DNA from 3 places in the Streptomyces spongiicola genome. Region 1 is predicted to be linked to each of the others. Evidence: riboswitches for the same ligand, from Rfam matches in the RefSeq annotation. Region 1 holds a riboswitch; each other region holds the start of a gene.
What was found. Region 1 has a riboswitch for cyclic di-AMP ahead of DDQ41_RS28555 (M23 family metallopeptidase). Riboswitches for the same ligand answer to the same signal wherever they lie in the genome.
Positions count from the first base shown of each region.

Region 2: another riboswitch for cyclic di-AMP. It lies ahead of DDQ41_RS14550 (M23 family metallopeptidase); the one in region 1 lies ahead of DDQ41_RS28555 (M23 family metallopeptidase).
Region 3: another riboswitch for cyclic di-AMP. It lies ahead of DDQ41_RS21210 (C40 family peptidase); the one in region 1 lies ahead of DDQ41_RS28555 (M23 family metallopeptidase).

Region 1 is NZ_CP029254.1:6,575,727-6,581,399, forward strand. Features, by position in the region: gene DDQ41_RS28545 (aspartate aminotransferase family protein) at 1-917, shown strand, start outside; gene DDQ41_RS28550 (tyrosine-protein phosphatase) at 1,300-2,115, opposite strand; cyclic di-AMP (ydaO/yuaA leader) riboswitch at 2,715-2,872, shown strand; gene DDQ41_RS28555 (M23 family metallopeptidase) at 2,875-3,852, shown strand; gene DDQ41_RS28560 (SGNH/GDSL hydrolase family protein) at 4,213-5,004, shown strand; gene DDQ41_RS28565 (STM4011 family radical SAM protein) at 5,136-5,673, opposite strand, start outside.
Region 2 is NZ_CP029254.1:3,321,098-3,326,770, forward strand. Features, by position in the region: gene trmB (tRNA (guanosine(46)-N7)-methyltransferase TrmB) at 1-524, shown strand, start outside; gene DDQ41_RS14545 (PrsW family intramembrane metalloprotease) at 718-2,046, shown strand; gene DDQ41_RS14550 (M23 family metallopeptidase) at 2,410-3,444, opposite strand; cyclic di-AMP (ydaO/yuaA leader) riboswitch at 3,456-3,592, opposite strand; gene DDQ41_RS14555 (PP2C family protein-serine/threonine phosphatase) at 3,951-5,072, opposite strand; gene DDQ41_RS14560 (MerR family transcriptional regulator) at 5,302-5,673, opposite strand, start outside.
Region 3 is NZ_CP029254.1:4,806,046-4,811,718, reverse strand. Features, by position in the region: gene pcrA (DNA helicase PcrA) at 1-1,950, opposite strand, end outside; cyclic di-AMP (ydaO/yuaA leader) riboswitch at 2,161-2,329, shown strand; gene DDQ41_RS21210 (C40 family peptidase) at 2,328-3,593, shown strand; gene DDQ41_RS21205 (hypothetical protein) at 4,088-4,441, opposite strand; gene DDQ41_RS21200 (C40 family peptidase) at 4,694-5,673, shown strand, end outside.

The DNA of each region.
Region 1 (5,673 bases):
CCGGGTCGCTGTCGGTCAACGGCGAGGCGGGCTTCCGGGACGGCTTCGCCCCGCTGCTCCCCGACACCGCGGTGGGGCTGGGCGATCTGGCGGCACTGGAGCGGGAGCTCGCCCGCGGCGACGTGGCCGGCTTCGTCGTGGAGCCCATCCAGGGAAAGGGCGTGCACGAGGCCCCGCCCGGATTCCTTCCCGCGGCACAGGAACTGCTGCGCCGGCACGGGGCACTGCTGATCGCCGACGAGGTGCAGACCGGCCTCGGCCGGACCGGGGACTTCTACGCCTACCAGCACGACGACGGTGTCGAGCCCGACCTCGTCTGCGTCGCCAAGGCCCTGTCCGGCGGCTATGTGCCGGTCGGTGCGACCCTCGGCAAGGACTGGATCTTCAGGAAGGTCTACTCCTCGATGGACCGGGTGCTGGTGCACTCGGCGAGTTTCGGCTCCAACGCCCAGGCCATGGCGGCGGGCCTCGCCGTGCTCTCGGTGATCGAGGACGAGCAGGTCGTCGCGAACGCCAGGGCGACCGGGGATTCGCTGCGGACCAGGCTCGCCGCCCTGGTGGACCGCTACGAGCTGCTCCACGAGGTCCGCGGGCGCGGACTGATGATCGGGATCGAGTTCGGCAGACCTGCCTCGCTGAAGCTGCGCGGCCGCTGGTCGATGCTGCAGGCGGCGCGCAAGGGGTTGTTCGCCCAGATGGTGGCGGTGCCCCTGCTGCAACGCCACCGCATCCTCACGCAGGTCTCTGGCGACCGGCTGGAAGTGATCAAGCTGATTCCGCCGCTGATCGTCGGGGAGCGGGAGGTCGACCGGTTCGTCGGGGCCTTCACCGCCGTCATGGACGACGCGCACGGCGGCAGCGGGCTGATGTGGGACTTCGGGAAGACCCTCGTGAAGCAGGCGATCGCCGGTCACTGAGCGGGGCGCGGCACGGATGCCGCGGCCCCGGTCGCGGTGGCCTCGGTCGCGGCGGGCCGGTCACGATGGCCCCGGCTGCGGCGGGTCTCGGTGGGTCGGTGCGGCACAGGACCGCGGAGTGATCCCCTGCCGGGCCGGGGCCCGGTGCGTTGGGCCCGGTGCGTTGGGCCCGGTGCGTTGGGTTCGGTGCGTTGGGTCCGGCATGCCGGGTCCGGCGCGGTGTCCCCGGCGCGCCGGCTCCGGCGCGGGCCCCGTTCCGGGCCCCGTTCCGGGCCCGTCAGCGGCTCCGGGGAGGGCAGCGGCTCCGGCGCGGGCGGCCGGTCCGGGACGAGTGGCCGGTCCGGGACGAGCGGCCGGTCCGGGACGAGCGGCCGGCCGTGGGTCAGACCGTGCCGTCCACCAGCCGCTCCCGCAACCGCTCCCGCGTCGCGGGCGTCAGGCCGAGGCCCTCCTCCAGATAGCGCTCGGTGCCGCCCCAGACCTCCTCCATGGTCTCGAACGCCGCGGCCAGGTACTCGGCCCGGGCGTCGAACAGCGGCTTCAGCAGCTCCATCACCTCGGGCGACATCCCGGCCGGTGAGCTGTCGCTGCGCCGCACCCGGTAGCGCCGGTGGGGGTCGTTCGACTTGAGGTAGTCCGCCTCGATGGCGTCCCGCTCGACACCCACCGCCAGCAGTGAGACGGCGATGGACAGGCCCGCCCGGTCCTTGCCCGCCGCGCAGTGCATCAGCGCCGGTGTGCTGTCGTCGGCCAGTGCGTGCAGGACGCGGCTGTGCTCGGCGGTGCGCTCCCTGATGAGCGTGCGGTAGGAGGCGATCATCCGCCCCGCCGCTTGGCCGTCGGCGAGGATCGACTTCAGCTGATCGAGGTTCCCGTCACGCACCATGCGCCAGAACTCCGCCCCGTCGGCCGGGTCCGACAGCGGGATATTGACGTTGCGCACTCCCGAGAGTTCGACGTCCGGCCCCTCCAGCCGCTGGTCGGCGGCATTGCGGAAGTCGAAGACCGTGTGGAGCCCGAGTGAGGACAGGAAGGCCGTGTCCGAATCCGTCGCGTGCGCGAGATGGCCGCTGCGGAAGAGCAGTCCGGACCGAACGCGCCGTCCGTCCACGGTCGGCAGCCCGCCCACGTCCCGGAAGTTGCGCACGCCCGCCAGCTCGGGTTCGGCCGACGGGGTCCTGGGCAGCTGCTGCGTCACGGGGGCTCCTCCGTGTCTGCGGTCGGCGCTGCTCGCCGACGATGGCGCGGTGCTGACATTACGACATCGGTTACTCAGGCAATTATTTCGCGTTACGCGGGGGGCCTCGGCGAGTGGTGCCCCGATCCCGGTGGGCCGTGGTGCGCAGTGCCGTGACCGATGAGGCGCCGGTGCGGCCGTGCCGGGTGCGGGGTCCGGGTGGGCTGGACCACCGCGGGGTGTCCGCTGCGGGAACAGGGATTCCGGCCGGGCGGGGATTAAAGGGCTTTCGTGTTGTTCGAGGCATTAAATGCCGAGAGTGAGCAATATGTAAAGTGTCCGAGTTGGCATCTTTTGGGTAATCTGCGCCGATAGGAATCGTTATGGCCGTTCACCCGTGAGGTGAATCATATCCGTGACGTTCCGTGGAGAGTCCGATGGCTCAACTCCCCTGCCCGCGTGGAAGTCGCTGATCCGGAATCCACGCAGCGTGACCGGGAAATGTGTGCTGATATCCGGCAGATCGATTCAGTGGGGAAATGACGGCTTGTTCCCGTCGGCCCGGCTCCCATACGGTCACCGCAATCCGGTCGGAACGCCTCATCCTGCCGCCGTCCGGAATATCGCACCCACCCACACATGCGGCAGGAGCGGGGGACCCAGGTACCGCGCCGTTCCGTGACCCCGGACGGCTTGGGGTGAAGCCGTGCCCACGCGCGGCCGGGCGGCTCCAGCCCGAACCCGACAGCTCACCTCGCAGGCGGCGGAGAGGAAAGCGCCATGCCCGGTAAGGGGAAGCACCGCCGTCCGAGAACCAGCCCGTTCAGGCGCGGACTCGTCGCCGCCGGTACGGGCGGAGCCGTCATCGCGATCCCGTTCGCGGGTGCCGCGGGCGCGAGCACCGCCGGTCAGTCCGCGCCCGCCGGGCACGTCGCCCCGACCGTCCAGAAGGCCGTCGCCCCCCAGGCACCGCAGACCGGCAAGGCGCAAGGGCTCTACACCGTCGTGCCGGGCGACCACCTCTCGAAGATCGCCGCCGAGCAGCGTGTCGCGGGCGGCTGGCAGCAGCTCTACGCCGACAACCGCGCCGCCGTCGGCGAGAACCCCTCGCTGATCCACCCGGGCCTTGAACTCAGCCTGCACGGCACGCCGAAGGTCCAGGCTGCCCCGACGCCGCAGGCGAAGAGCGAGCCCAAGGGCGGCACCCCGGCGAAGGCCGGGAACCGGCCCGCGGCGCAGAAGCCGGCCGCCCCCGCCGACCGCGCCTCCCGCACCGCCGTCCGCGCCGTCGCGGCGCCGTCAGCGGCCCCGGCCCGGGTCCCGGCGGCGGGAGCCGCCGCCGAGAACGCCCCGTCGGGCTACTTCGCCCCGGTGACCGGCGGCGTCAGCACCGCGTACAGGGCCGCCGGAGCCATGTGGTCCAGCGGCTACCACACCGGTGTGGACTTCATCGCCCCGACCGGCACGTCCGTGAAGGCCGTCGGACCCGGCACGGTGGTCTCGGCCGGGTGGAGCGGTGCGTACGGCAACGAAGTCGTCATCAAGCACGACGACGGCACCTACTCGCAGTACGCCCACCTCTCCCGGCTGTCCGTCTCCTCCGGAGAGAGCGTCACGGGCGGCCGGCAGATCGGCCTGTCCGGCTCGACCGGCAACTCCACCGGCCCGCACCTGCACTTCGAGATCCGTACCGGCCCCGGCTACGGATCGGACATCGACCCGCTGGCCTATCTGCGCGGGCACGGGGTCGCGATCTGACGCTGCGCCGGTACCTCGCGCGGCGTCATCCGTCCGCCGGCCCCGCGCAGGGGGCCGGCGGACACCTTCGTACCGCCCTCGCGAGGCAGCGGGGCAGTGGGGGAGTGGGCGGGGAGTGCGGGGGTGGCCGAGATCGGACAGCGGGCGGGCACGGAGCGGCCAGGGGGCGGAGCGGGCGGGTAGGGCCCGCCGGTCCGTAGCGGTCACCATCAGGCTTTCGTCGGGGCGGGCGCGCGGGTAGGGCGCGCTGTGCCCGCGGTGCCCGTTCGGCCGAGAACCGACCTGGTGGTCCATGTCACGTACCGTCACCCCCTCCCTACGGTGGCGTAGGTCACTTCACGCGGTGAATGATGGCTCGACGTGGCAGACGATTCGCGATCAAGAGCAACGGAACCCTTCGGGTCGTACGCGGCGATCGGTGACAGCTTCACCGAGGGCGTCGGGGACCCCGGCCCCGACGGACGGTTCGTCGGGTGGGCGGACCGTCTCGCGGTCCTGCTGGACGGCCGTCTACCGGAGCACGGCCTCCGCTACGCCAATCTCGCCGTACGCGGCAGACTCCTCGACCAGATCGTGGAGGAGCAGGTCCCGCGTGCCAGGGAACTCGCTCCGGACCTGGTGACGTTCTGCGCCGGCGGGAATGACATCATCCGGCCCGGCAGCGACCCCGACGCCGTCGCCGAACGCTTCGAACGGGCGGTCGCCGACCTCACCGCCTCCGTGGGCACGGTGATGGTGACGACGGGGTTCGACACCCGAGGCGTGCCCGTGCTCCGCCATCTCCGGGGCAGGATCGCCACGTACACCGCGCACGTCCGCGCCATCGCCGACCGCTACCACTGCCCCGTGCTCGACCTCTGGTCCCTCAGGTCGGTGCAGGACAGGCGGGCCTGGGACGCCGACCGGCTGCACCTCTCGCCCGAGGGGCACACGCGGGTGGCGCTGCGCGCCGCGCAGGTGCTCGGTCTGGACGTGCCCGCGGACCCCGACCAGCCGTGGCCTCCGCTGCCCCCGCGCGGCAGCCTGGAAGTCCGCCGGGACGACATCCAGTGGGCCCGCGAGCACCTGGCGCCCTGGATCGGGCGACGGCTCAGGGGCGAGTCGTCCGGCGATCACGTGGCGCCGAAACGCCCCGACCTGCTGCCGCTCTGACCGTCGCGCCCCGCTCCCGGGGCCTGCCCGCGCGCGGGAGGGGGCGATGATCAAGCGTTACGACTGCTCCACGTGCACCGGGGCCTGCCCGCGCGCGGGAGGGGGCTCATGACGGCCCCGCTCGACCCCGGTCACCGACCTGGCGCCCGTCCGCGCAGGGGAGAGGGACCGGGGAACGGGAGAGGGGCCGGGAACGGTCGGGCGTCCGGCCGCGGGAGAGGGACGAGGGCCGTGCCCGCGTCGCCGCCGCCGGTCCCGCCCGGGGCGCTCCCGTCCCCGCCTCCGGGCACCGCGTCCGGGTATCCGGCGGGGATCCGCTCCAGGACGCCGCCGGCGAACACGTCGTACAGCGGCAGCGACTCCAGATGGACATAGCCGATGTGGCAGTCGCACACCGCGAGCGGGCAGGCCCGCGGCCGCAGCGCCGCGCGGTAGGAGCCGTCGTAGAGGTTGCCCAGTGCCGACCGCACGAAGTGGCAGCGCCGCACCGTGCCGTCGCCGTCCACCGAGACGACCGACTCGCCCGTGCGGCACGGCAGCCCGACCGAGCGATGGGGTTGCCGGCTGTACGGGAACAGCGGGTCCAGCGCCGTCCAGCGGGCTGCCTCCTCGTCCGTGTAGGGCTGCCCCTCTGCCGCGTTGACCCACAGGTAGACCTGGTCCGGGAGA
Region 2 (5,673 bases), 3.3 Mb from region 1:
TCCTGGAGATCGGCTTCGGCATGGGCGAGGCGACCGCGCGGATGGCCGCGGCCGACCCGGGGGCGGGCATCCTCGCCGTGGACGTCCACACCCCCGGCCAGGGCAATCTGCTGGGCCTCGCGGAGCGCGCGGGCCTGGACAACGTGCGGGTGGCCAACGGCGACGCGATCATCCTGCTCCGCGAGATGCTCCCGCCGGCCGCGCTCGACGGCGTGCGGGTCTACTTCCCGGACCCCTGGCCCAAGAAGCGCCACCACAAGCGACGGCTGATCCAGCCCGAGTTCCTCGCCCTGGCGGCGAGCCGGCTCAAGCCGGGCGCGCTCCTGCACTGCGCGACGGACTGGGAGCCCTACGCCGAGCAGATGCTCGCGGTGCTGACCGGCCATCCGGACTTCGAGAACACCGAGGCCGGCGGCGGCTACGCGCCCCGGCCGGCTTTCCGGCCACTGACCCGGTTCGAGGGCCAGGGCCTCGACAAGGGCCATGTCGTACACGACCTCCTCTTCCGGCGCCGGAGCGGATGACGGCGAAGTCGCGGTTCGCCGGCCCAACCCGAAGCGGACGGCGCCGAGGGCCCCTCCCGGGCGGCTGAGTCCGGCGAGGATCCGCCGGCACCCGAACGAACAGCACCCAGCACCCAGCGCCCATCCAGGAGCCCGGGCACCGACGGCACCGGCGCCGTCGCGCGTTGTCCGTACCTCTCGTTAGGGTCGTGTGGTGTCCGACTGGTCCCCGCAGCCGCATCCGGCCGCCCGCCCCGCCGTCCCGGCGTGCGACGAGCGGCCGCTCTTCGACGCCGTGCCGGAGCGTGCCCGCTGGCGCTACAAGCCGCGACGCGACTTCTGGCGCAGCGGGCCCGTCCGCGCGTGGGCGCTGATCACTCTGCTGGCCCTCTCGGGACTGATGATCCTCGCGCTGGTGCGCGAACAGACCGGGACAGAGGGCTTCCTGGTCGGACTCGGTCTCGCCGTGCTTCCCGTGCCGCTCCTGGCCGCGGCGTTCCGCTGGCTGGACCGGGTCGAACCGGGTCCCTGGCGCAACCTCGTCTTCGCCTTCGCCTGGGGTGCCTGTGCGGCCGCCCTCGTCGCCATCATCGCCAACACGTTCGCGACCCGGTGGATAGCCACCGCCACGGCCGACCCGACGCACGCCGACGCGATCGGCGCGACCGTCGTCGCGCCCGTGGTCGAGGAGACCGCCAAGGCGGCCGCCGTGCTGCTGCTCTTCCTCTTCCGGAGGCAGGACTTCACGGGCCTGGTCGACGGTGTCGTGATCGCCGGTTTCACCGCCACCGGTTTCGCCTTCACGGAGAACATCCTCTACCTCGGCAACGCCTTCGGCGAGGACCAGCAGTTCGGCACCTCGGGCTTCGCCTCCGTCACGGCGGCGACGTTCTTCGTCAGAATCGTGATGTCGCCGTTCGCCCATCCGCTGTTCACGGTGCTCACGGGCATCGGCTTCGGCCTGGCGGCGGCCTCGGCGCGGCACCGGAGGGTCCGCAGGGTCGCACTGCCGCTGCTCGGCCTGCTCCTCGCCATGGGCATGCACGCGCTGTGGAACGGCTCGGCGGTCTTCGGCCCGCTGGGCTTCTACGCGGTGTACGCGGCCTTCATGGTGCCCGCCTTCGGTCTGCTGACCTGGCTGGCGGTGTGGACCCGGCAGCGCGAGCTGCGCACCGTCGCCGCGGAACTGCCCGCGTACGCCGCGGCGGGCTGGCTGGCCCCGGCCGAACCGCTCGCGCTGTCCTCCATGAAGGCCCGCACGATGGCCCGGGACGTGGCGGGCCGCACCCACGGCCCGGCCGCCGCACGCGCGGTCTCCGAGTACGAGATCTTCGCCACCTCCCTGGCCTTCCTCCGGCACCGGGCCGGGCGGGGCGCGGCCGAGCCGGACTTCACCGCCCGGGAGCAGGAGCTGCTGCACCACCTCTGGCAGCGCAGGGGCGTCGCGGGCCCGGCCCTGACGTACGCCGCCCGTGCGACGGGCCGGGCCTGGCAGCCCCCGCCGCATCTGGACTACAGCGGCTTCAACCCGTACCGCGGCTGACCGCTGCTGATCGGTGGACGGGTCGAGACCGTGGACGCGGGGAGACGAGGGATGCGGGGAGACGGGGGACGCGGAGAGACAGGGGCACACCGGACGCGTGCCCTCCGGGCGGCCCGTCCCCGGGGCATGGCACGACCCCAGGTGGCCCGGGCGCCGGTGGGGCGCGTAGCCGGGCCGCCAGCGGCCCGGGCCGCCGGCGCCCGGACAGCAACGGCTCCCTGTCAGACCGGACGGGCCGACCGAGGGGCGGGCCGGGAGTTGCCGACGGGCCGAGGGGGATCAGATGGGCCGTGTGGCCGAAGGGCCGGGGGCCGGGGGGATTCACCGGGCCGAGGGACCCCACGGGCCCCACGGACCAGACGGTCAGACGGAGAGGCCCTTGCCTCGCAGCCAGGCGGCGGGGTCGATACCGTCACCACCCGGTGTGTGCACCTCGAGGTGCAGATGCGGGCCGGTGACATTGCCGGTGGCGCCGACCCGCCCGATGGTCTCGGAGGTGGAGACCTTCTGCCCCGCGCTCACGGTCATCGACGACAGATGGCTGTACCAGACCTCGGTACCGTCCTCGAGTTCCAGAACGATGTGGTAGCCGTACGACCCGGACCAGCCGGCCGACTTGATCGTGCCGCCGTGCACGGCCTTGACCGGGGTACCCGTCGGAGCGGCGAAGTCGAGACCCGTGTGGTAGCCGGAGGACCACAGTGATCCGGCCTGCCCGAAGGTGGAGGTGAGGGTGTACGACGAGGTCGGCAGGGAGTAGCTCGCCGCGAGCTTGGCGAGTCGCTCGGCCTCCGCCTTGCGCGCGGCCTCCTCCGCGGCCTTGCGCTCAGCCTCGGCGGCCGCTTCGGCAGCCTTCGCCGCCTCGGTCTTCTGCTGCTTCGCCTCGGCGGCGGCCTGCTCCGCGGCGGCCTGTTCGGCGGCCGCCCGCGCCTCGGCCTCTGCGTTGGCCTGCTGCTGCTCGGCCTGCTGGAGGATCCGGGCGCGCAGGGCCTCGCCCGCGTCGCCCCCCTCACCCGTGGTGTCGGCCGAGGTGAGCGGGCCGTCTGCGACGACCTCGTCAGCCGGCTCGTCCTGTATCAAGGAGCCCACGCCGGGCAGCGACTCGGGGTCCGGGAGTTTGTCCGCGATGACATCGGGCAGGGAGATGGAGACCGCGGGCTTGTCCTGGGCGGTGGCCATGCCGCCCGCGCCGACGGCGGCGATGACGCCGACACCGAGGACGGTGGAACTCCGCGCGAGCGCGTTGCGCTGCTTGACCACGCGGTGCCTGCCGCGGACGGGACGGACCGACTCCTCGGTCGGGTTCCACTCCTCCGCCGCGGGGGCGGAAGCCCACCGGTCGCCGGGTACCCACTGCGTAGTGGGGGGCTCCTGGAGGGCAGGCTCGTTGGACGCCACGGAGGCGTTCTCCTTTCCTTCCTTCTCACCTACCGGGTTAGCTGACGGGTTCGGAGCAGGAAGGTCTCCTTCGGGCACCGCGAAGTGCCCGATTCACCCCAAATAGATGGTTCCCCGGTTCCCTTGCGGGATTCGGCGCATGCGCACGGTGCCGCCTCTTGCGACGGCTGGGACGACCGCGCTGCGTTATCGAACGTTAATAGAGATCGAGGCCCGATTCCAAGCTGTTCCCGCTGATCGTTAGGAACGTTGGCCAGAGCTTAAGCACAACAACCGGTGCAAAATCGGCAAGTTGCCGCCCGTAATCGAGGCCAGCATTTCTGACAGTTCGTCAAATGTTATGCGGAGGGCTCCGCTTCGATCACGCTCCGTAGCGTCAGCCCATCGGCCCACCCCGGCCAACCCACCCGCCGTCCTACGCCACACAAGCACCACAAGCACCACAAGCACCACAAGCACCAACGGGACCTGCCACGGGAGGCCGGCGTCGTCCGGCGCCCCGCTGACTACCGCTCCCCGCGCCGGGTGACCGCGAGCAGCGCCATGTCGTCCGTCGCCGCACCGCCCGTGTGCCGGCGCACATCGGCGACGACCACGTCCAGCAGTTCCTCCGGGCCGGAGAAGGCACGGCCGCCCAGCCGGCTGCGCGGGTCGTACATCACACCGTGCGCGTCCCGTGCCTCGGACAGGCCGTCGGTGTAGAGCAGGAGCGTGCCACCGGGCGGATAGGAGGTCTCGGACACCAGATCGGGCCAGGTCCCCAGGTCCATACCCAGGGGCAGCGCCCGCTCGGGCGGATTCAGCACGAGCAGCGCGCCGTCCGCCGCGATCAGCAGCGGCGACGGATGCCCCCGGTTGACGATCCTGATCCGTTCTCCGTCGCCCGGGACCTCGGCGAGCACGGCGGTGGTGAAGCCCTCGGAACTCTCGGAGTTCTCGGAGTTCTCGGACCCGGCCTCCCACGCGCCCTCGCGCGCCAGCGCCCGCTCAAGCCGCTGCGCGACCCCCGCCAGCGAGGGCTCCTGCTCGGCTGCCTCGCGGAAGGCACCCAGGACCAGGGCCACCGTCCCGACCGCGCCCAGACCCTTCCCCCGCACGTCCCCCACGATCAGCCGCACCCCGTACGGGGTCTCCTGCACGGCGTACAGGTCCCCGCCGATGAACGCGTCCCGCTCGGCCGCCTCGTACCGGGCGGCGACCTGCAAGCCGTCGATCCGCTCGTCCGGAGTCGGCAGCACGGCCCGCTGCGCCGCCTCCGCGACGAACCGGGCCGACGCCAGGCGCTCCCCGCTCAGGCGCACGATCCGATTGAGGACGAGGGCCAGCACGGAGACCGTGAACACGGTCAGTATCTCCGTGATGGCCGGGATCCCCGTGAGTCGGTCGCTGTAGATGTGCATCCCGGTGACCGCCACGCAGGCGGCGACGCCGGTGGCCGCCGTCCAGCGCAACGAGCAGAAGGGGGCGGCGATCAGCGGTGCCGCCGTGAAGAGGGGTACGGCCGTGAAGGTGTCGGGTGTTCCCAGGTCGTAGAAGACCCCGCCCACGATCAGCAGCCACGGGAGCAGGGTGACGAGGCGGCGGCCACCGTTCTGCCACCCTTCCCCGCCGCGTTCTCGATGCCGCAACACTGTCTCCTGCCGGGTCCGTCCAGGCCGCGGACGGTACCGCGCCCCATTCAGGCTGACCGCAACAGCTCCGCCCGACGCATCGCCATCGGCCAACCGGCCCAGCCCGCGGGCACCGCCCCCGGCGGCCGCGGGTCACCAGGGGGCCCTCCTGGTGACGGGGCCGCGCGGGACACCGCCCGTCGGCGCCGGTCAGCGCCGGTCAGCGCCGGTCAGCGTCCGCACGCGGCTAGCGGTCTTCGCCGAGATGGCGCTCCGCGTAGACCTTCAGCGCGTCCCGGACGAAGGCCGCCGTGCCCTCGCCGTGCCGGTCGTAACCGGCCGTGAAGCGCGGATCGGCGACGTACATCTCACCCAGACCGATCACATACGACCTGGTGGGGGTGGCCGTCACCGAGAGCCACTCGCAGTGGCGCCGAGCGATGGCCTGGGCCTCCTCGCTGTCCGGCGCAAGCCCGTCCCTCAGAGCCTGCCCGAAATCGCGGGCGATCGCGACCTGGCGGTCCCGGAAGTCGCGCTTCTCCCGCGCGCTCAGCGAGCGCCACCAGCGGTCGCCCTCCTGGTACGCCCTGCGGCCCCAGCGCTCGGTCACCTCCTCCTC
Region 3 (5,673 bases), 1.8 Mb from region 1:
CAGGCCCTTCGCGGTGTGCAGCGTCATCAGCGTGATGACGCCGCCGCCCTCCTCGTCGTCGGGGATCTGGTCGGAGTCGGCGACGAGCGCGACCTGCTCCAGGAACTCCGCGAGGGTGCCCGACCCCTCCTCGGCGCCGCGCTCCTGCTCGAACTCCAGGGCCACCGCCGCGAGTTCCTGGAGGTTCTCGATACGGGTCTCGTCCTGGGGGTCGGTGGACGCCTGGAGTTCGGCGAGATAGCCGGTCCGCTCCAGCACGGCTTCCAGCACCACCGCGGGACCGGCGCCCGAGTCGACGACGGTGCGCAGCTCCTCCATGAGCGTGTTGAAGCGCTTCACGGCGTTGGCGGAGCGGGCGGCCATGCCGTACGCCTCGTCGACTCGGCGCAGCGCCTGCGGGAAGGTGATCCGCTCCCGCAGCGCGAGGGCGTCGATCATCGCCTCGGCGCGCTCGCCGATGCCGCGCTTCGGTACGTTCAGGATGCGCCGCAGCGGCACGTTGTCCTCGGGGTTGGCGAGGACCCTCAGGTACGCCAGGACGTCCCGGACCTCCTTGCGCTCGTAGAAGCGCACACCGCCGACGACCTTGTAGGGCAGGCCGACGCGGATGAAGATCTCCTCGAAGACACGGGACTGCGCGTTGGTCCGGTAGAAGACCGCCACTTCGCCGGCCCTGGCCTCGCCGGCGTCCGCCAGCCGGTCGATCTCGTCGGCGACGAACTGGGCCTCGTCGTGCTCGGTGTCCGCGACGTAGCCGGTGATCCGCGCGCCCGCGCCCGCGTTCGTCCACAGGTTCTTGGGACGGCGGCTCTCGTTGCGCTCGATCACCGCGTTGGCCGCGGAGAGGATCGTCTGGGACGAGCGGTAGTTCTGCTCGAGCAGGATCGTGGTCGCGTCCGGGTAGTCCTCCTCGAACTGGAGGATGTTGCGGATGGTGGCACCGCGGAAGGCGTAGATCGACTGGTCGGCGTCGCCCACCACGCACAGCTCGGCGGGGCCGAGGTCGTCGTACCCCGTGCCGACCAGCTCGCGCACGAGGGTGTACTGGGCGTGGTTGGTGTCCTGGTACTCGTCGACCAGGACGTGGCGGAACCGGCGCCGGTAGTGCTCGGCGACCTCCGGGAACGCCTGCAGCAGATGGACCGTGGTCATGATGATGTCGTCGAAGTCCAGCGCGTTGGCCTCGCGCAGCCGGGCCTGGTACATCCGGTACGCCTCGGCCAGCGTCTGCTCGAAGCCTCCCCCGGAGCCGTCGGACCGGCCGGCACCCCCGGCCTCGGCGGCGAAGGCCTCCTCGTCGACCAGCTCGTTCTTCAGGTTCGAGATCTTGGCGCTGAACGCCTTCGGCGGGTAGCGCTTCGGATCGAGGTCCAGATCGCGGCAGACCAGTGCCATCAACCGCTTGGAGTCGGCGGCGTCGTAGATCGAGAAGGACGAGGTGAAGCCGAGCTTCTTGCTCTCCCTGCGCAGTATGCGGACGCAGGCGCTGTGGAAGGTGGAGACCCACATGGCGCGGGCGCGCGGGCCGACGAGCTGCTCGACGCGCTCCTTCATCTCGCCCGCGGCCTTGTTGGTGAAGGTGATCGCCAGTATCTGGCCGGGGTGCACCTCGCGGGTCGCCAGCAGATGGGCGATCCGGTGGGTCAGCACCCGGGTCTTGCCGGAGCCGGCACCGGCGACGATGAGCAGCGGGGAGCCGGTGTGGACGACGGCGGCACGCTGCTGCTCGTTCAGCCCGCTCAGCAGGGCGGCCGGGTCGATGACCGGGCGCGGGGCGCCGTCCCGGTAGAAGGCGTCACCGGGTCCGGGCTCGTCGAACCCGCCCTCGAAGAGGTCGTGCGGGACCTCCTCCGCCGGAAGGTGCTCGTGGTCCTCCGGCGGCGGGGGCTCCTCCGGGACCGGGGTCCGCCGGAGGTCCGCCAGGAAACTGTCGTCAAAGAGGCTGCTCATCGCTCTCCGAGTCTAGGCGGCCCCACTGACGGTCCGCCGCCGCCTTCCGGGGAATCAGTACCGGACACCTCTGGTCATGACACGGACACGCAGCGCCAAGGTAACGGAAATGTATCGGGCATATCGAACACCCTCCTTCACAGCAGCACCACACTTTGGCTAGCGTGCTCGCCCAGGCGGCCCGTACCCCCTTCGGCGAACCACGCCAGCCGGGCAGCCGCGCCGAATCCGTTGCTCTTGCAAAGGAGTTCGGAACCGGGGACCCACTCATCAAGCACAACCGGGGTGAATCGGGCCGGCCTTCACCCGGCCCGTAGGGCAGCCTTCCGTTCCGTCCGAACCCGACAGCTAACCCGGTAGGCGTTCCACGGAAGGAGATGCCGGCCTTGGCGTCGCACCGCAAGCCGCGCAGCCGCACACGTACCAGCACACCCGCCGTCGGGTTCACGACGGCCGCCATAGCGGGAGTCTCGCTCCTCTCGGCCCAGAACGCGACAGCCGGCACGAAGCCCACCGTCGAGGAGGTCCAGAAGAAGGTCGACGACCTCTACCGGCAGGCGGGTTCGCCGAACCAGGAGTTCGGCAGGGCGAAGGAGCACGGCAGGGCGAAGGAGGCCACCGGGCAGCAGCGCCGCACGGTGGACCGTTCCCTCGACGAAACCGCCGCGCGCACGGAGGCGTTCGGCGAGTCCCGGCGCGCCCTGGGCGTCCAGGCCGCGACCCCGGACCGCACGGGCGCCGTCGCCCCGGCCACCGCGCTGCTGCTCGCCGAAGACCCGCGGGTCCACACCGACCAGGCGCAGCCGGTGGACCTGCCGGCCGGGCAGCAGCACGGCGCCGTCACCGAGCACCGGACCCGGTCGGCCGAGGCCGCCGAACAGGCCGAGCGACCCGGGCAGGCCGAGCAGGCCGAGCGACCCGGGCAGGCCCGGCAGGCCGCCGGGAACCTGGAGCCGCTCACGGACTCGCAGGAGCCGCTGCGCGCCAGGAAGCAGGCCGCCCAGCAGAAGCTCGCGGGGGCGAGGGAGCTGCTGTCGCGGCTGACCGCCGATGACCGGACGCGGCTCGCCGAAGTCGAGCGCGCGAAGGAGCAGCAGGCCCGCCGGAAGGCGGAGGCCAGGGCGGAGGCCGAAGCCTCGGCCGGCACGGTGGCCGAGGTCGAGTGGCGGTTCCAGGAGCGCGAGCGGCAGGCATGGGAAGGGACGGACGGCGGCACGGGCACGGGCACCGCGACGGGCACGGGCACTGCGACGGGCAGGGAGGGCGGTTCCGCGACGGCCGGCGGCACATACGCGGCCAAGGCCGAGAAGGTGCTGTCCTTCGCGCACGCCCAGATAGGCAAGCCGTACGTCCGGGGCGCGACCGGCCCGAGTTCGTACGACTCCTCGGGGCTCACCCAGGCGGCCTGGCGCGCGGCGGGCGTCGATCTGCCCCGCACCACCTGGGACCAGATGGGGGCCGGGCAGCGAGTGGCCACGGCCGATCTGCTCCCCGGTGACCTGGTCTTCTTCTACGACGACATCAGCCATGTCGGGATCTACGCGGGCGACGGCATGATGATCCACGCCCCCGAGCCGGGCGCGAACGTCCGCGCGGAGTCGATCTACTACATGCCGGTCCACGGCAGCGTCCGCCCCGCGTAGCGCCGCCGCGTCCGGCCGCAGGACCGGTACGTGCGGGGGCGGCGGTCCTGCGGTGCAGCCGGGGAAGGGCCCGGGTCCCTCTCCGGAACGAGGCTCCGGGGCCGCTCGGGTCCGTGCGCTCCGGCGAATCCCGGACCCGTGGGGGAGCGGCACGCGGGCCCGGGGTGCGCCGTGCTCGGCGGGCCCGGGGTGCGCCGTGCTCGGCGGGTGCGGGGTGCGCCGTGCTCGGCGAGTGCGGCCATGCCCAGGGCATCCCCGCACCGCCGTGACTGAGCACACCCCGGGATCCCCGCGCCCCGGGATCCCGCGCGTACGCGGGAGCCCCGAGTGCCGGTTGCGCCCCAACTCGGGCTATGTGGGGATCCCCGCGCGTACGCGGGAGCCCCGATCGACGAGGACCCGGAGCAGGCGTACGGGTAGGGATCCCCGCGCGTACGCGGGAGCCCCTCACGCGGTCACGTACACCGGGCTCCCGCACCCGGTGCGGGGGTCAATCATGTCCAGAGCGTCGCGATCAGGATGTTCACCAAGGTCAGAGTGCCGACCGCCCCGAACGCCCGCTTGTCCACGGCTTCCTCGTCCCGCTTGACGTAGACCAGTGCCAGGACCACCACGAGCACGGCCAGCTTGACACCGACCTTGAGGTTGTTCACGGGCTGGCCGTCCGCCTGGTTCAGTCCCACCAGTGCCACGCCCGTCACCAGCATGGTGAGCGCGCCGTGCAGCATCCCCGGGGTGAAGCGCGCCGTGCCCTCCCCCATCGCCTTCATCTGCGTGAGGAAGCCGCCGAGCAGCGCGGCGATTCCGATGATGTGAAGGGCGACAAAGACATTGATGAGTACGTCCATGGCACCGGAGCCTAGCCGTACGGTCCCAGGCGATCCGCGGCGGTCCTTCTACGGCCAATTCCGGTCATAACACCCCTTTGTCGCAACCCGAAGGCTTAGCGTCCTCCCCCAGGTGGCCGGTTCCACCGCCGTCCGTGTCCGGGCGGCTGCTCCCGGCCGCCCCCGCCGGAAGAGCCGGTGGTGGACCGCTCCCCCTGCACGGTCCGCCACCGGTGGCCGCACCGGCGGGCCCCGACGGAAGGACTGGCCCTCGTGGCAGCGCACCGCAAGCCCAGGCAGCGCACGCTTCCCGGCACCGCCGCACGCTTCTCCGCCACCCTCGCACTCGCCGGCGCGGCCACCGCCACCGCCTTCGAGGGCCCCGGGCACGCCGCCCCCGCACCCGCACCCGCACCCGCACCGGACGACGTACGGGCCGGGGCCGACCGCCTCCACCGGGAGGCGGAGGCGGCGACGGAGAAGTACAACGGGGCGAGGGAGAGGGCCGAGAGGGCGCGCAGGGAGGCCGGGGAACTCCGCGACGAGGCCGCCCGGCGCACCGAGCGCCTGAACACCTCCCGCAACGCGCTGGGTTCCTTCGCGACCGCGCAGTACCGGGCGGGCGGCCTCGACCCCGCCCTCCGGCTCGTACTCGACTCCGACCCCTCCCGCTACCTCGCCGGCGCCGAACTGACCGAGTGGGTCGGGGACCGCCAGGCCTCGGCCGTGGCGGCGGTGCGCCGGCAGATGAGGGAACTCGAGCAGGTGCGGGCCGAAGCCGGCCGACGGCTGGCCGAGTTGGAGAGGCAGCGGGCACGAGCGGAAAGGCACCGCGCGGCGGTACGGGAGAAGCTCGCCGCCGCCGAGGCCATGCTGACACGGCTGAGCGCCGAGGAGCGCGCCGCCTATTCCGGCCGGGACGACGCCCCCGCGGACCGCGCGCACCGCGACGCCGTCCGCCGCGCGCCCGCCGCCCCCGCGCCCAACCCCCGGGCCGCGCAGGCGGTCGCCTACGCCTACGGAGCGCTCGGCAAACCCTACGTCTGGGGCGCCACCGGGCCGGCCGCCTTCGACTGCTCGGGGCTGACCCAGGCCGCCTGGCGCTCCGCCGGGGTCACGCTGCCCCGCACCACGTACACCCAGATCAACGCGGGACAGCGGGTGCCCAGGTCACGGCTCGCGCCGGGAGACCTGGTCTTCTTCTACTCCGGGGTCTCGCACGTCGGGCTCTACATCGGCGGGGGCCGGATGAT